DNA from 2 places in the Rhizobium sp. SRDI943 genome. Region 1 is predicted to be linked to the other one. Evidence: predicted binding sites of a transcription regulator. Region 1 holds the regulator's gene; the other holds the start of a gene.
What was found. Region 1 encodes LexA, which represses DNA repair genes until DNA is damaged. Its sites were predicted from a motif close to TGTTCNNNNTGTGTTCNG; they were not measured.

Region 1 (7,740 bases):
ATCAGATGCCGTGTAGGGCATGACGACCTTCAGGCCGGGAATGGCGCTGTACCAGGCTGCATAATCCTGGCTGTGCTGGGCGCCGACACGGGCCGCTGCACCATTCGGGCCGCGGAAGACGATCGGAGCGCCCATCTGGCCGCCGGACATATAAAGCGTCTTGGCAGCGGAGTTGATGATCTGGTCGATCGCCTGCATGGCGAAGTTGAAGGTCATGAACTCGACGATCGGGCGAAGGCCGGCCATGGCTGCACCGACGCCGACGCCGGCAAAGCCATGCTCGGTGATCGGCGTATCGACGACGCGGCGGGGGCCGAATTCCTGCAGCAGGCCCTGCGTGACCTTGTAGGCGCCCTGATATTCGGCGACTTCCTCGCCCATGACGAAGACGTTTTCGTCGGCGCGCATTTCCTCGGCCATGGCGTCACGAAGCGCTTCGCGCACGGTCGTCGACACCATTTCGGTGCCGGCCGGGATTTCCGGATCGTTCTGCACCTGGGCTTTCGGCTCGGCCGAAACGGGCGCGGATGCCGGAGTTGCGGCAGCCGGCTTTTCCTCCTGCGCGGCCTGCGGTGCAGCAGCCGGCGCTGCTGCCGGAGCGGACGCAGACATGTCGGATGCGGATTCACCGTCCTGCAGGAGAACGGCGATCTTGGCGTTCACCTTGACGCCTTCGGTTCCGGCAGGAACCAGAAGCTTGCCGATGACGCCTTCGTCAACGGCTTCGACTTCCATCGTCGCCTTGTCGGTTTCGATTTCGGCAATCACGTCGCCGGAGGTGACCTTGTCACCTTCCTGCTTCAGCCATTTGGACAGTGTGCCTTCTTCCATGGTCGGAGAGAGGGCGGGCATGAGGATATCGATAGGCATGGGTTCCCTCCCCGATTAGAGCAGAATGTCGGTATAGAGCTCGGATGCATCCGGCTCCGGATCGGCCTGGGCGAAATCGGCGCTATCGGCGACGATGTCGCGAACATCCTTGTCGATCGCCTTCAGATCGTCTTCGGAAGCCCAGCCCTTTTCGACGAGGCGTGCCTTGACCTGTTCGATCGGGTCATGCTCGGAGCGCATCTTCTGCACTTCGTCCTTGGAGCGATACTTCGCCGGGTCGGACATCGAGTGACCGCGATAACGATAGGTCAGCATTTCGAGAATGATCGGACCCTTGCCGGAACGGCAATGCTCGAGCGCCTCGTCGGCGGCCGCCTTAACGGCGCGGACGTCCATGCCATCGACCTGAATGCCGGGGATGCCGAAACCGGATCCGCGAAGCGAGTAATTCGACTGCGCGGTGGCGCGGGCAGTCGAGGTGCCCATGGCGTAACGGTTGTTCTCGACGATGTAGACGATCGGCAGCTTCCAGAGAGCAGCCATGTTGAAGCTCTCGTAGACCTGGCCCTGGTTGGCAGCGCCGTCGCCGAAATAGGCGATGGAGACATTGTCATTGCCGCGGTAGCGGTTTGCGAAGGCAAGACCCGTTCCGAGCGAGACCTGGGCGCCGACGATGCCGTGACCGCCGTAGAAATGCTTCTCTTTCGAGAACATGTGCATCGAGCCGCCCTTGCCGTGGGAATAGCCGCTGCGGCGCCCGGTCAGTTCCGCCATGACGCCACGCGCTTCCATGCCGGTTGCCAGCATATGACCGTGGTCGCGATAGGCGGTGATGACCTGGTCGCCATCCTTCTGCGCCATCTGCATGCCGACGACGACAGCTTCCTGACCGATGTAGAGGTGACAAAAGCCGCCGATGAACCCCATGCCGTAAAGCTGGCCGGCCTTCTCCTCGAAGCGGCGGATCAGCAGCATCTCGCGATAGGCCTTCAGCTCTTCATTGCGATCGAAGTCGGCTACCGGGCCTCCATTCGATGCTTTGGCTGCCGGTTTTGCTGCAGTTTTGCGGCTGGAAACGGTCGCGGTCTTTCGCGGCGCCATTCAACCCTCCCTATGGGTTTGTCGTTTCTTGGTGGCGCGTACCATAGGGAAGAAATATGAGCACAGCAATGCCATAATTGCATGGCTCGTATTCGGTGCTAAATTATTGGAAAAACATTGAAAATTCCAATTAACCTGTTTCCGGTTAATTGGAATAATGATTGAATACGACGATCTCGTCGGCGCGCGACATGTTGAGCTGATAACGCGCTTTTTCGTCCAACATATCCTTATCGAGCGACCCGTCACTCAAGAGCGCGACCTGATTTTCCAGATGTTCGCGCTTCGCCTTCAAGATCGCAAGCTCTTTTTCACGCGCGACACGCTGATGCTCGAACGTCTCCGTTGCGCGCAGGCCGTAATCGCCATGGATGCAATGATAACCGAAATAGGAGAGGAAGGCGACCGTCATGGCCGGAATGACGAAGCGACCGATCTTTCTCTTCTTATGATGCTTTGTCCACATACACGCATGCTCTTGAACGCATTACCAATTCGTTCAATCTAACGTGCAGAGATTAACCGTTCGTTGACTCTAAAAAACGGGCAACAAAAAACCCGCGCCGGGAAGGCGCGGGTCAAGCCGTTGAAAATCAGATCCGATCAGCCGCGAACGATCGAGCGGCCTGCATACTGGGCCTGCGGGCCGAGGCCCTCTTCGATACGGATCAGCTGATTGTACTTGGCAAGACGGTCGGAGCGCGACAGCGAGCCGGTCTTGATCTGACCGCAGTTGGTGGCGACCGCGAGATCGGCGATGGTCGAATCTTCGGTCTCGCCGGAGCGGTGGGACATGACGGCGGTATAGGCCGCCTTGTGTGCCGTGTTGACGGCATCGAGCGTTTCCGTCAGCGTGCCGATCTGGTTGACCTTGACGAGGATCGAGTTGGCGACGCCCATGCGGATGCCGTCGCGAAGACGGGCGGAGTTGGTGACGAAGAGATCGTCGCCGACGAGCTGGGTCTTCTTGCCGGCCAGGTCGGTCAGCGTCTTCCAGCCGTCCCAGTCGTCTTCGGCCATGCCGTCCTCGATCGAGATGATAGGATAGTTGGCGGCGAGCTCGGCCAGGTACTCGGCCATGGCGCCGGATTCCAGCGTGCGGCCCTCACCTTCGAGAACGTATTTGCCGTCCTTGAAGAATTCCGTCGAGGCGCAGTCGAGGCCGAGGCACATGTCGTCGCCCGGCTTGTAGCCGGCTTTCTCGATCGACTTCATGATGAAGTCGAGAGCTTCCGGCGCGCTCTTCAGGCCCGGTGCGAAACCGCCTTCATCGCCGACATTGGTGTTGTGGCCCTGTGCGGCAAGTTCCTTGCGCAGCGTATGGAAGACTTCCGAACCCATGCGCACGGCTTCGGCGATCGAATCGGCGCCGACCGGCAGGATCATGAATTCCTGGAAATCGATCGGGTTGTCGGCATGGGCACCACCATTGATGATGTTCATCATCGGCACTGGCAGCAGGCTGGCGGAAGCACCGCCGACATAACGGTAGAGCGGCAGGCCGGACGCCTGGGCGGCAGCCTTGGCGACGGCGAGCGACACGCCAAGGATGGCGTTGGCACCGAGGCGCGACTTGTTCGGCGTGCCGTCCAGCTCGATCATGATGTTGTCGATCTGGATCTGGTTTTCGGCATCGATGCCGCCGATCGCGTCGAAGATCTCGGTGTTGGCGGCTTCGACCGCCTTTTCGACGCCCTTGCCGAGATAGCGCTTGCCGCCGTCACGCAGTTCGACCGCCTCATGCGCGCCCGTCGAGGCGCCCGAGGGAACGGCCGCGCGGCCCATGCTGCCATCTTCGAGATAGACATCGACTTCGACGGTGGGGTTGCCACGGCTATCGAGAATCTCGCGGGCGATGATATCGGTGATTGCAGTCATGGGTTCTTCCTGCTCGGTGGGTGATAAATGGTTCGAAACCTGTCTTAGTCGAAGGCGTGCAAATTACAATGCTGCAATAGCCGTCGGACCAGCGTTCGGATGTGGCCTATAGCACGATCATGTCAGACTGTTGAACGTCAAGCCTTGGCGACCGCATCGAAGGCGAGCAGCTTTTCGAGAAGCCGCGGCATGTCCTTGAGATAGACCATGTTCGGGCCGTCGGAAGGGGCATTGTCGGGGTCCTGATGGGTTTCGACGAAGACGCCGGCAATGCCGGCAGCCACCGCTGCGCGCGCCAGTGTTTCCACGAATTCCCGCTGACCGCCGGAGGATTCGCCCTGCCCGCCCGGCTGCGCCACGGAATGGGTCGCATCGAAGATAACGGGCGCACCCATCGCCGCCATGATTGGCAGCGAGCGCATGTCGGAGACCAGCGTATTGTAGCCGAATGAGGCGCCGCGCTCGCACAGCAGCACGTTCGGATTGCCGCTGGCATTGAGCTTCTTAAGGACGTTCTTCATATCCCAGGGAGCGAGGAACTGGCCCTTCTTGACATTGACGACGCGGCCGGTCTTGGCGGCGGCGATGAGAAGGTCGGTCTGGCGGCAGAGGAAGGCCGGGATCTGCAGGACGTCGACGATCTTTGCCACCTCCGCGCATTGCTCGGCGGTATGAACGTCGGTCAGGACGGGAAAACCGAATTCCTTCTTGAGGTCGGCAAAGACCTCCATGCCCTTCTCGATCCCGATACCGCGTTCGGCCGACAGCGAGGTCCGGTTCGCCTTGTCGAAGGAGCTCTTGTAGACGAGGCCGATGCCGAGCTTTCCGCAAAGCTCCTTCAGCGTGCCGGCAACCATGAAGGCGTGGTCGCGGCTCTCCATCTGGCAGGGACCGGCAATCAGCGACAGGCGGCCGGTATTGGAAAAGGTGACCTGGCCTTGGCCTTCGCCGACCCTGACTTCGGAATTCGTATCAGTGCTCATCGTGTTTCCTCGAAGGCGAAGAGCGTGCCCTGCCCGGGCGCGGGCTTCACCAGAATGCGATTGTTCTTGCGCGTGTATGTCACCCCGTTAGCAGCCAAATGCGCTTCTGTCACGGCAAGATCGGCGACAGCGAAGAGGATTGCCCGGCCGCGCAGGCCGCGATCTGCGGATGAGTCGGCGATGTCGAAATAGGCCTCCAGCCCTTCCCGCGTCATCAGGCTGATTTTCGCATTCGATGCCGCGATATTGGCGCCGAAACCGGTTTTCTCGACTGCCGATTGCGCCACGGCAAGGCTGACGAAGGCTGCGAAGGCGGCAGCATCAGGCGCGCAAAGCGCTATCTCGACTATGCCGGTCACGCCATTGGCATGCGTCTCCAGCGCGGCGCGCTCGGCCGGTAGCGGATTGACGCGCTCGACGGTGAAAAGCAGGAGATCCGGCGCGCGCAGGTCGGCGGCGAAAGCCAGCTTGAAGCCGGCAATCGTCTCGGAACCGTCCGGCATCGTCATCGGCCGGGTGAACTGCAGCATCTCGCCGGCGCTCGATCCGTTGCCGACGAAATTCTGATGATCGATGCCGGCATCCTTGCTGCCGAAAGCCAGCCCCGAAAGCCCCTCCTCGCCACAGCGGAAACGGACGGCCTGGTTGCGGGCAGTGAAGACATTGCCTTGGCGCGCCGATGCCTCGCTCTCCTCGACGCTCGCAATCCCGAGTGGCTCCAGATAGGTCTTGTCGGCAAAAAAGACGCAGGCGTTTTCCGTTCCGAAGGGATGGCGCGCATCGGCGGCAACGGTGAAGCCGAGCTTGCCGAGCCTCTCGCGCGCCAGATCGATATTGACGACCGGCAGCACGACATGATCCAGCGGGTGCGGTTTGGCGGAATGCTCGTTCATCATATCCCTCCTGGAAACGGCAAGAGATGTGCGACGGCGCGCCCCTCAATACAAGAGATGTGTCCCAATCCGGCGAATGAAAATAAAAATCTCAACGAGTTGGCGCCAAGTTTTACGGAAATTTAGCTACTTGCGGAACACATATGGAACATATAGTGTCTGTTCTGGATTTGTTTCAATCACGAGGTCACAACGTCGATGCTCACGCGCAAACAACAGGAGCTTCTCCTTTTCATTCACGAGCGCATGAAAGAATCCGGCGTTCCACCGTCTTTCGACGAAATGAAGGATGCTCTGGACCTCGCCTCGAAGTCCGGGATTCATCGCTTGATTACAGCGCTAGAGGAGCGAGGCTTCATTCGCCGCCTACCGAACCGCGCCCGCGCGCTCGAGGTCATCAAGCTTCCGGAGGCCTACAGCCCCAGCATCCAGCCGCGGCGCGGCTTTTCGCCGAGCGTCATCGAAGGCAGCCTGGGCAAACCTCAGCCGGTCGCCGCCCCTGCTCCCGCAAAACCCGTCGCCGACAACGGCAACTCGGTTTCCGTGCCGGTCATGGGCAGAATCGCCGCCGGTGTGCCGATTTCGGCGATCCAGAACAACACCCACGACATCGCCGTTCCGGCCGACATGCTCGGCTCCGGTGAACATTATGCGCTCGAGGTCAAGGGCGATTCGATGATCGACGCCGGCATCTTCGACGGCGACACCGTGATCATCCGCAATGGCAGCACCGCAAGTCCTGGCGACATTGTTGTTGCACTCGTCGATGACGAAGAAGCGACACTCAAGCGCTTCCGCCGCAAGGGCGCCTCGATCGCACTGGAAGCGGCCAACCCGGCTTACGAGACCCGGATTTTCGGACCAGACCGTGTTAAGGTGCAGGGCAAACTCGTCGGCCTCATTCGCCGCTATCACTGACATCGGTTAGGCCGGATTCGGTAAAGCTGTTGCTGCGCCAGTCAAAGGCGCGATGGCGCATCCATGGTCGCGACAATGCGTCAAATGCGGTTGCCACCTCCAGGCCGGCGTCCGCGAAGCGCAACTCGATGGATCCGGTCCTGCGCAGCGTCTCGCCGGTGAAGAGCGTCGCACCTGAGCGGCAGCTGTTGAAACGCAGGCGGACCGACGTCACGATGATATCGGCCGCGTCGCATGCCGGGCCGAGATAGGCGGCATTGTCGATGACAGCAACCACACGACCATTGCCAAGCCTTGATGCGCACCAGGCCCTCTTGACGCAGGAAAAGCGGTTTGCTTCACCGGCCGCTGCGGCCGCCCGCATCGCTGTCCTCGCTTCGTTCTGCTGATCGCGGGAAAGCTTGACGCGGCGGTCTTCTCCTACCTGCGGGATAGCAGGACCATCCAGCATCTTCGGCGGATCATGTCTCGGCAGGACCAGGGCTCTCTGCCACTGGTCGAAGATGAAATCCGGTGGTCTTTCACGGTTGGAAGCCATTGCTGCCGCTTCGACCACCGCGACGAGACTGCCATCCTCCGAAATCACCAGATCCGGCGGCCGGGGAACCGGTAGAAGCAACAGGATGAGCGTTGCGACCGCGATGATTGATGTGCCGATATGGCGCAGCCGGGTGCGGAGCAGCGTCAGCAGCAGAAAGCCTGCCACGGCGACCGCGAAATACCAGGCGGGCAAGCGGCCGACGTCGATATTGCCATCCCAGCCGGACACCGTCTTTGCGACCGCGATCACCAGATCGAGGCCGAATCCGACGACCTTCCAGGGCAAAACATCCAGACCGAAAGGCATGAGCAGCATCGCCAGCAAGCCGGCCGGCATGACGATGAAGGAGATGATCGGCATCGTCGCGAGGTTTGCCGGCAGGCCGTAGGCGGTCAGGCGATGAAAATGCTCGATCGAAAACAGCGCGGTGGAAAGACCGCCGATCAGCGAAGTCAGGAAGACGCCGCCGAAGAAACCGGCAACCGTAACGACGGGCCTGATGATAGGTAGCTTCAGAAAGGCGTTTTCGCGGACGCGCCGGTCCTTCCACAACTGATAGCCCGAGACCAGCGCTAATGTCGCGGCAAAGGACATC
Region 2 (7,740 bases), 380 kb from region 1:
AAGATGAATGCGGTCGGAACGCTCGCCGGTGGCATCGCGCATGATTTCAACAACGTGCTGACGGCTATCCTGCTTTCCTCCGACCATCTGCTGCTGCAGGCGCGGCCGGCCGATGCCAGCTTCGCCGATCTGATAGAGATCAAGCGCAACGCCAACCGCGCCGCAGTGCTGGTGCGCCAGCTGCTCGCCTTCTCACGCAAGCAGACGATGCGGCCCTCGGTGCTGAACCTCACCGATGTCGTCGGCGACCTGCGTATGCTGGTCGATCGGCTGCTATCAGGCACCAATGTCAAGCTCGACGTGCAATATGGCCGCGACCTCTGGCCTGTCAAAACAGACCTTTCGCAGTTCGAGCAGGTGCTGATCAATCTCTGCGTCAATGCGCGCGACGCGATGCCAGAGGGTGGCACGCTGACATTGCGCACCCGAAACCTGACCGCTGCCGAGGTCTCGGCCTTCAATTACTCCTACATGCCGGCCGAGGACATGGTGCTGGTCGAGGTTGCGGATAACGGCACAGGCATCGCACCTGAAATCATGGACAAGATCTTCGAGCCGTTCTTCACCACCAAGGATGTCGGCAAGGGCACCGGTCTTGGCCTCGCCATGGTCTATGGCATCGTCAAACAGTCGGGCGGCTACATCCAGCCGGAATCCGAAGTCGGCAAGGGCACGACCTTCCGCGTCTTCCTGCCGCGCCACATCCCGGAGCCGGCGGTTGCGGCCGAAGCGGGTTCGATCGACGGCGCCATCGCCGGAGCCGAAGTGGTGCCGCTGCCGGTATCGCCGCAGCAGCCCGAGGACCTGACGGGATCGGCCGTCATCCTTCTCGTCGAAGACGAGGAGGCGGTGCGCCGCGGCGGCAAGCGCATGCTGGAAACGCGCGGCTACACCGTCCACGAGGCGGGCTCGGGCGTCGAGGCGCTGGCTATCTTGGAAGAACTCGACGGCAAGGTCGACATCGTCGTCTCCGACGTCGTCATGCCCGAAATGGACGGCCCGACGCTGCTGCGCGAGCTGCGCAAGACCTATCCCGACATGAAGTTCATATTCGTCTCGGGTTATGCCGAAGATGCCTTTGCCCGCAACCTGCCGCCGGAAGCGAAATTTGGCTTCCTGCCGAAGCCGTTTTCGCTGAAGCAGCTCGCTGTTGTGGTGAAGGAGACGTTGGACGGGTGAGTGAAGGGGGCCTGGGAGAGCACGCTGTGCCGTGCCGCACCCCCCTCTGCCCTGCCGGGCATCTCCCCCCACAAGTGTAAAGCCCGGAGACATAGCTGACAGATGTTCGGAGACATGCCTGACAGTCAGTCTTGGCTTTTGAGGTCGATTTTTGCGACCTGTGTTGCGCCGAAGAAGACGCCGTAGAGACCATCGCGCTGGAGCGGGCGGATGGCGAGGCATTCGGTTTTGAAGGCGTTGGGCACGCGCCAGGCCCGTCCCTTGAAACTGACATAGCCCTTGGTTGTTCCGACGCGGCGCACGATCTCCGAGCTGTCATAGGCCGGTTCGGGCAGGCGGTCGGGAAACGGGCGCGGTGAAGGTCTGTAACGGCTGGCCGGCACGGCCATGTCGATACCCTGGTGGGGGCGACAATGTTTGTAGATGTCGCGCCAGCGGTCGAAAGCCCTTTGCGCTTGGGCGTGGCTTGCGAGCGCGGCGAAATCGAAGACCTCGGCCTTGAGGCTGCGGTGGAAGCGCGTTCTTGCCGCGGCCCTGGGGGTGGTAGGGTCTGGCATGGATGAGGTCGATGCCGAGCTTGAGCAGCCAGACACGCAACCTTGTCCATTGGTTGGGCACGCCGGTGCCCCATGGGTTGCCGTTGTCGGTATAGATGGCCATCGGCAGGCCGTGGCGGCGCAGGATAGGCTCCAGCCGGCCGCGGACGGTCTGCATGCGCTCGTCGGCGCAGGCTTCGAGGCCGACGGCGAAGCGGGAATGGTCGTCGATGATGGTCAGGGGATGGCACCAGATGCCTGAGACGAGCTGCGTGCGGCCCTTGAAGTCCATCTGCCAGAGCAGGTTGGGCGCCTCGCGCTCGAAGCGGCCGAGCGCTGGCCGCCCACCCACCTGCGGCTCGATGCGATCGTGGCGCACCAGGATGGCATGGACGGTGGAGGCTGCCGGCGGCTCTGTGCCCAGATCCTGCAGCCGGCGGGCGATCTTGCGCGCTCCCCAGGCCGGATGTTCGTCGCGGATATCAAGCACGGCGCGCTCGAGATCGGCTCCGGTCCGCCGCGGGCTCGCATGCGGCCGGCGGGAGCGGTCCTCCACCGGCTCGCCCGCTTGCAGGCGCCGCAGCCAGACATAGCCTGTCTGCCGGCTGATGCCGAAGCGCTGGCAAAGCTCAGAGACGTTCGTCCCCTCCAGCCCAGCCAACCGGCAAAATTCCAAACGCTCATCCACAACTGACCTCGACCGCCAAACCATGCCGACCTCCCGAAAAATCATTCCGGAAGTGTCAGGTATGTCTCCGAACATCTGTCAGCTATGTATCAAGGCCGTACAACAAGGAGGGAGATCACAAGGGGCGAACGCTTCCCATCACATCAACGCTTCACCGAGTTGAAAGGGATATTTGTTCAGAAAGCCGGTGCTTCCAGCAGATCTCCCCACCTGTGGGGGAGATGCCCGGCAGGGCAGAGGGGGGCTGGAACGGCACCACCTATCTGGAAAGGCGATTCCTGCCGGCCCCGTCAATCCTCATTGACCCAGCGCCACCGCAATCTCAGCGGCAAGCCGCGCGTTGTTCTCGACGAGCGCGATGTTGGTCTTGAGGCTCTGGCCATCCGTCAGGTCGAAGATGGTCGACAGAAGATAGGGTGTGACCGCCTTGCCGGTGACTTCATCGCGCTCGGCGCTGTCGAGCGCCCGCTCGATATAGATTTCCATTTCCTCGCGCGCGATTTCGTCGGCCTCAGGCACGGGGTTGGCGACGAGCATGCCGCCGTCGACGCCGAGTTGTTCGCGCACCGTCTGGAAGTTGGCGATGGCGGCCGGGCTGTTCAGCGACAGCGGGCTGCGGATGCCCGAGGAGCGCGACCAGAAGGCGGGGAATTCCTCGCTCTCATAAGTGACGACAGGCACGCCGCGGGTTTCCAGCACTTCCAGCGTCTTCGGAATGTCGAGGATCGCCTTGGCGCCGGCGCAGACGACGATGACGCCGGTGCGCGCGAGTTCCTCGAGATCGGCTGATATATCGAAGCTTTCCTCGGCGCCGCGATGCACACCGCCGATGCCGCCTGTGGCAAAGACGCGGATGCCGGCGCGCGCCGCCGCGATCATCGTCGCCGCAACCGTGGTGGCGCCGGTGCGGCGCTCGGCGATGGCGAAGGCGAGATCGGCGCGCGACACCTTCATGACTTCAGTGGCCTTGGCCAACTGTTCCAGCTCCGCGGCTTCAAGGCCGATATGCAGCGTGCCGTGAATGACGGCGATCGTTGCCGGCACCGCACCCTGTTCGCGGATGATCGCCTCGACGCTGCGGGCCATCTCGATATTACCGGGATAAGGCATGCCGTGGGTGATGATCGTGGATTCCAGCGCCACCAGCGGCGCGCCGCGCTGCTTGGCGCTGGCGACTTCCTTCGAATAGGCGATCGGCAGAAGAGGGGAGATGGGCTTGGTCATGGTCTTGTCCTGTGATCGACAGAGCATGATGCCGAAAAGGGTGAGCGGTTTTCGGTCGACATCATGCTCAACTATTTAATTCGCCGCTTCAATGCAGAATTCTGACCTTGGGGACAAGGGCAAGCGCCTCATTCAGGAGATCGGGCGTCAGATTTTCGTTGACGGCGTGCCGCGACTGCACGGTCAGTATGGCGGCCGCAGTGCCGTGGCGGACGGCTTCTTCGAGCGGCAGGCCTGATATCAATGCGGCGAGCGTGCCGGCTGCAAGGGAATCGCCGGCACCCGTGACATCGGCGACGATGTCGGCAATCGGCGGCTGTAGCGTCACGGCGCGGCCGTCGCAAAGCGCGACGAGCTCGCGCCGGCCGCGGGTGACCACGGCGTTCCTGATGCCGATCTCGTTCAGCAACGGCGGCCAGCCTGCAGCCCCTTCCGGCCGCTCACCGGCAAGGGCGGCAGCTTCTGCCTCATTCAGGAACAGGTAGTCGATATCCCCGATGCAGGGTTTCAGCCTGACGACCTTGGCCGGCGAGATGGCGATTGCCGCGACGGGCTTGCCTAGCGAGTGCGCCTTCGCGACGATCGCCGCGATCGTCTCTTCCGGCAGGTTGGCGTCAAAAAGGATGAAGTCATGGGCGGCGAAGGCCTCCCGCACCCAGCGGATGGAGAGACGCCGTGGCACGAAGAAGCGGTAAAGATCCATGTCGGCAAGGGCGATCACCAGATTGCCGTCCTTCTCGATGATTGCCGTATAGCTCGGCGTCTTGCGGTCGAGGAAGACGAAGGGCCGGTCGTCGATGCCGGCGAAATCGGCAGCTTCTCCGACCGTCTCGCCCATCGGATCGCCGCCGCGCGGCGAGATCATCGTCACCTGAAAACCGAGCCTTGCCAGGTTGCGCGCCGCATTGAAGCCACCGCCGCCCGGCTCCTCGAACCAGGTGCCGGGATTGCTGGCGCCAGGCGCCGTCTCGCCGGAGATACGGCCGCGCCGATCGATATGGGCGCCGCCGAGAACAAGAATCTTTTTCTTCATCCGAGCCGCTCTCCCGATGCCCGAAAGGCGAATCGATGCGATGCGCCTTGTGCCGCTCGTGCCAGCACTTCAAACCTAAGTCGTTGCTTTTCATCGATAAAACAAATACAGAACACGGGTCGTTTTACCTTTTTCTTTCAATTATTTGATCGCCTATTGCGAAAATGGAACAAATAGGGTACAAACTCGACATTGCTAGAGCGGCTTCAATAACCTAAAGGTGGATCGGATGTCTCAGAATTCATTGCGGCTGGTAGAGGACAAATCGGTGGACAAAAGCAAGGCGCTTGAAGCGGCACTCTCACAGATAGAGCGGTCGTTCGGCAAGGGCTCGATCATGAAACTCGGCTCCAACGAGAATGTTGTCGAGATCGAGACGATCTCGACCGGCTCGCTTGGCCTCGATATTGCACTCGGCGTTGGTGGCCTGCCGAGGGGCCGCATCATCGAAATCTACGGGCCGGAAAGCTCCGGTAAGACGACGCTTGCATTGCAGACGATTGCCGAAGCGCAGAAGAAGGGTGGCATCTGCGCCTTCGTCGATGCCGAACATGCGCTCGATCCCGTCTATGCCCGCAAGCTTGGCGTCGACCTGCAGAACCTTTTGATCTCGCAGCCCGATACCGGCGAGCAGGCGCTCGAAATCACCGATACGCTGGTGCGCTCCGGCGCCGTCGACGTTCTCGTCGTCGACTCGGTCGCTGCCCTGACGCCGCGTGCCGAAATCGAAGGCGAGATGGGCGACAGCCTTCCCGGCCTGCAGGCACGACTGATGAGCCAGGCGCTGCGCAAGCTCACCGCTTCGATCTCGAAGTCGAACACCATGGTGATCTTCATCAACCAGATCCGCATGAAGATCGGCGTCATGTTCGGCTCGCCGGAAACGACGACGGGCGGCAATGCGCTGAAATTCTACGCCTCCGTACGCCTCGACATCCGCCGCATCGGCGCGGTCAAGGAGCGCGAAGAGGTGATCGGCAACCAGACCCGCGTCAAGGTCGTCAAGAACAAGATGGCGCCGCCCTTCAAGCAGGTCGAGTTCGACATCATGTATGGTGAGGGTGTTTCCAAGACCGGCGAACTGGTCGATCTCGGCGTCAAGGCCGGTATCGTCGAAAAGTCGGGCGCCTGGTTCTCCTATAGCAGCCAGCGCCTCGGCCAGGGCCGCGAAAACGCCAAGACCTTCCTGCGCGATAATCCGGACCTCGCCCGCGAGATCGAACTGTCGCTGCGCCAGAATGCCGGCCTGATCGCCGACCGCTTCCTGCAGAATGGCGGACCGGAGCCCGATGACGGCGATGGCGATGCCTCCGCGGAAATGTAATTTTCGCGCTTAAACTCATCGGACAGTTCCAACCGGCCGCATTCCTGATGAGAATTCGGTCGGTTTTGTTTGTCTGCTGGACAGTGGCGGGGGCGAACGTTAAAAGCCGATGGATTTGTATTTACCTGCCTCCGGCAGCATTGAAGGGCATAGCATGAGCGGCGTGAACGATATCCGGTCGACCTTCCTCGACTATTTCAAGAAGAACGGCCATGAGATCGTTCCGTCGAGCCCGCTCGTGCCGCGCAACGACCCGACGCTGATGTTCACCAATGCCGGCATGGTGCAGTTCAAGAACGTCTTCACCGGCCTCGAAAAGCGTCCCTATTCGACGGCGACGACTTCGCAGAAATGCGTGCGAGCCGGCGGCAAGCACAACGATCTCGACAATGTCGGCTATACTGCACGCCACCTGACCTTCTTCGAGATGCTCGGCAACTTCTCCTTCGGCGACTATTTCAAGGAGAATGCGATCGAGCTTGCCTGGAAGCTCGTCACCGAGGGCTTCGACCTTCCGAAGAACCGCCTGCTGGTGACCGTCTATTCCGAGGACGAAGAAGCTGCGACGCTGTGGAAGAAGATCGCTGGCTTTTCCGACGATAAGATCATCCGCATTCCAACCTCCGACAATTTCTGGCAGATGGGCGATACCGGCCCCTGCGGCCCGTGCTCGGAAATCTTCATCGATCAGGGTGAGAATGTTTGGGGCGGTCCTCCGGGCTCCCCGGAGGAAGATGGCGACCGGTTCCTGGAATTCTGGAACCTGGTCTTCATGCAGTTCGAGCAGACCGCACCCGGCGAGCGTTCGCCGCTCCCGCGCCCATCGATCGATACCGGCATGGGCCTGGAGCGCATGGCCGCCGTTCTGCAGGGCGTTCAGAGCGTATTTGACACCGATCTCTTCCGCACGCTGATCGGCACCATCGAGGACACGATGGGCGTCAAGGCGGAAGGCAGCGCCAGCCACCGCGTCATTGCGGACCATCTGCGCTCCTCAGCCTTCCTGATCGCCGACGGCGTGCTTCCGTCGAATGAGGGCCGCGGTTATGTGCTGCGCCGCATCATGCGCCGCGCCATGCGCCATGCACAACTGCTCGGCGCCAAGGAACCGCTGGTCTACAAGCTGCTGCCGACGCTGGTGCAGCAGATGGGCCGCGCCTATCCGGAACTGGTGCGCGCCGAGGCGCTGATCTCGGAAACGCTGAAGCTGGAGGAAAACCGTTTCCGCAAGACGCTGGAACGCGGCCTGTCGCTTCTGTCAGACGCGACGACGAATCTTTCCAAGGGCGATATGCTGGATGGTGAGACCGCCTTCAAGCTCTACGACACCTACGGCTTCCCGCTCGATCTGACGCAGGATGCACTGCGTGCCCGTGAGATCGGCGTCGACATCTCCGGTTTCACCGATGCGATGCAGCGCCAGAAGGCCGAAGCCCGCTCGCACTGGGCCGGTTCCGGCGAGAAGGCGACGGAAACCATCTGGTTCGAGCTCAAGGAAAAACACGGTGCGACCGAATTCCTCGGCTACGACACCGAAACGGCTGAAGGCGTCGTGCAGGCGATCGTCAAAGAGGGCGCGGTTTCGACCGCGGCCAAGGCCGGCGACAAGGTGCAGATCGTCGTCAGCCAGACGCCATTCTACGGCGAATCCGGTGGCCAGATGGGCGATACCGGCGTAATCTCGTCCGACCACGGCAAGATCGAGATTTCAGATACGCAGAAGAGGGGCGAAGGCCTGTTCGTGCATCAGGGTACT

Region 2: recA (recombinase RecA) is a predicted target of LexA. The motif match lies at 4,758-4,775, and genes of this name have one in related genera.

What each region holds. Positions count from the first base shown of each region.
Region 1 covers NZ_CM172787.1:1,810,339-1,818,078, reverse strand. The annotation lists gene AC245Y_RS09575 (pyruvate dehydrogenase complex E1 component subunit beta) at 1-870, opposite strand, end outside; gene pdhA (pyruvate dehydrogenase (acetyl-transferring) E1 component subunit alpha) at 886-1,932, opposite strand; gene AC245Y_RS09565 (FtsB family cell division protein) at 2,078-2,398, opposite strand; gene eno (phosphopyruvate hydratase) at 2,536-3,810, opposite strand; gene kdsA (3-deoxy-8-phosphooctulonate synthase) at 3,948-4,793, opposite strand; gene AC245Y_RS09550 (VOC family protein) at 4,790-5,686, opposite strand; gene lexA (transcriptional repressor LexA) at 5,885-6,604, shown strand; gene AC245Y_RS09540 (ComEC/Rec2 family competence protein) at 6,585-7,740, opposite strand, start outside.
Region 2 covers NZ_CM172787.1:2,191,418-2,199,157, reverse strand. The annotation lists gene cckA (cell cycle histidine kinase CckA) at 1-1,179, shown strand, start outside; partial or broken gene AC245Y_RS11445 (IS481 family transposase) at 1,261-2,427, opposite strand; gene AC245Y_RS11440 (pseudouridine-5'-phosphate glycosidase) at 2,701-3,627, opposite strand; gene AC245Y_RS11435 (carbohydrate kinase family protein) at 3,716-4,660, opposite strand; gene recA (recombinase RecA) at 4,890-5,984, shown strand; gene alaS (alanine--tRNA ligase) at 6,139-7,740, shown strand, end outside.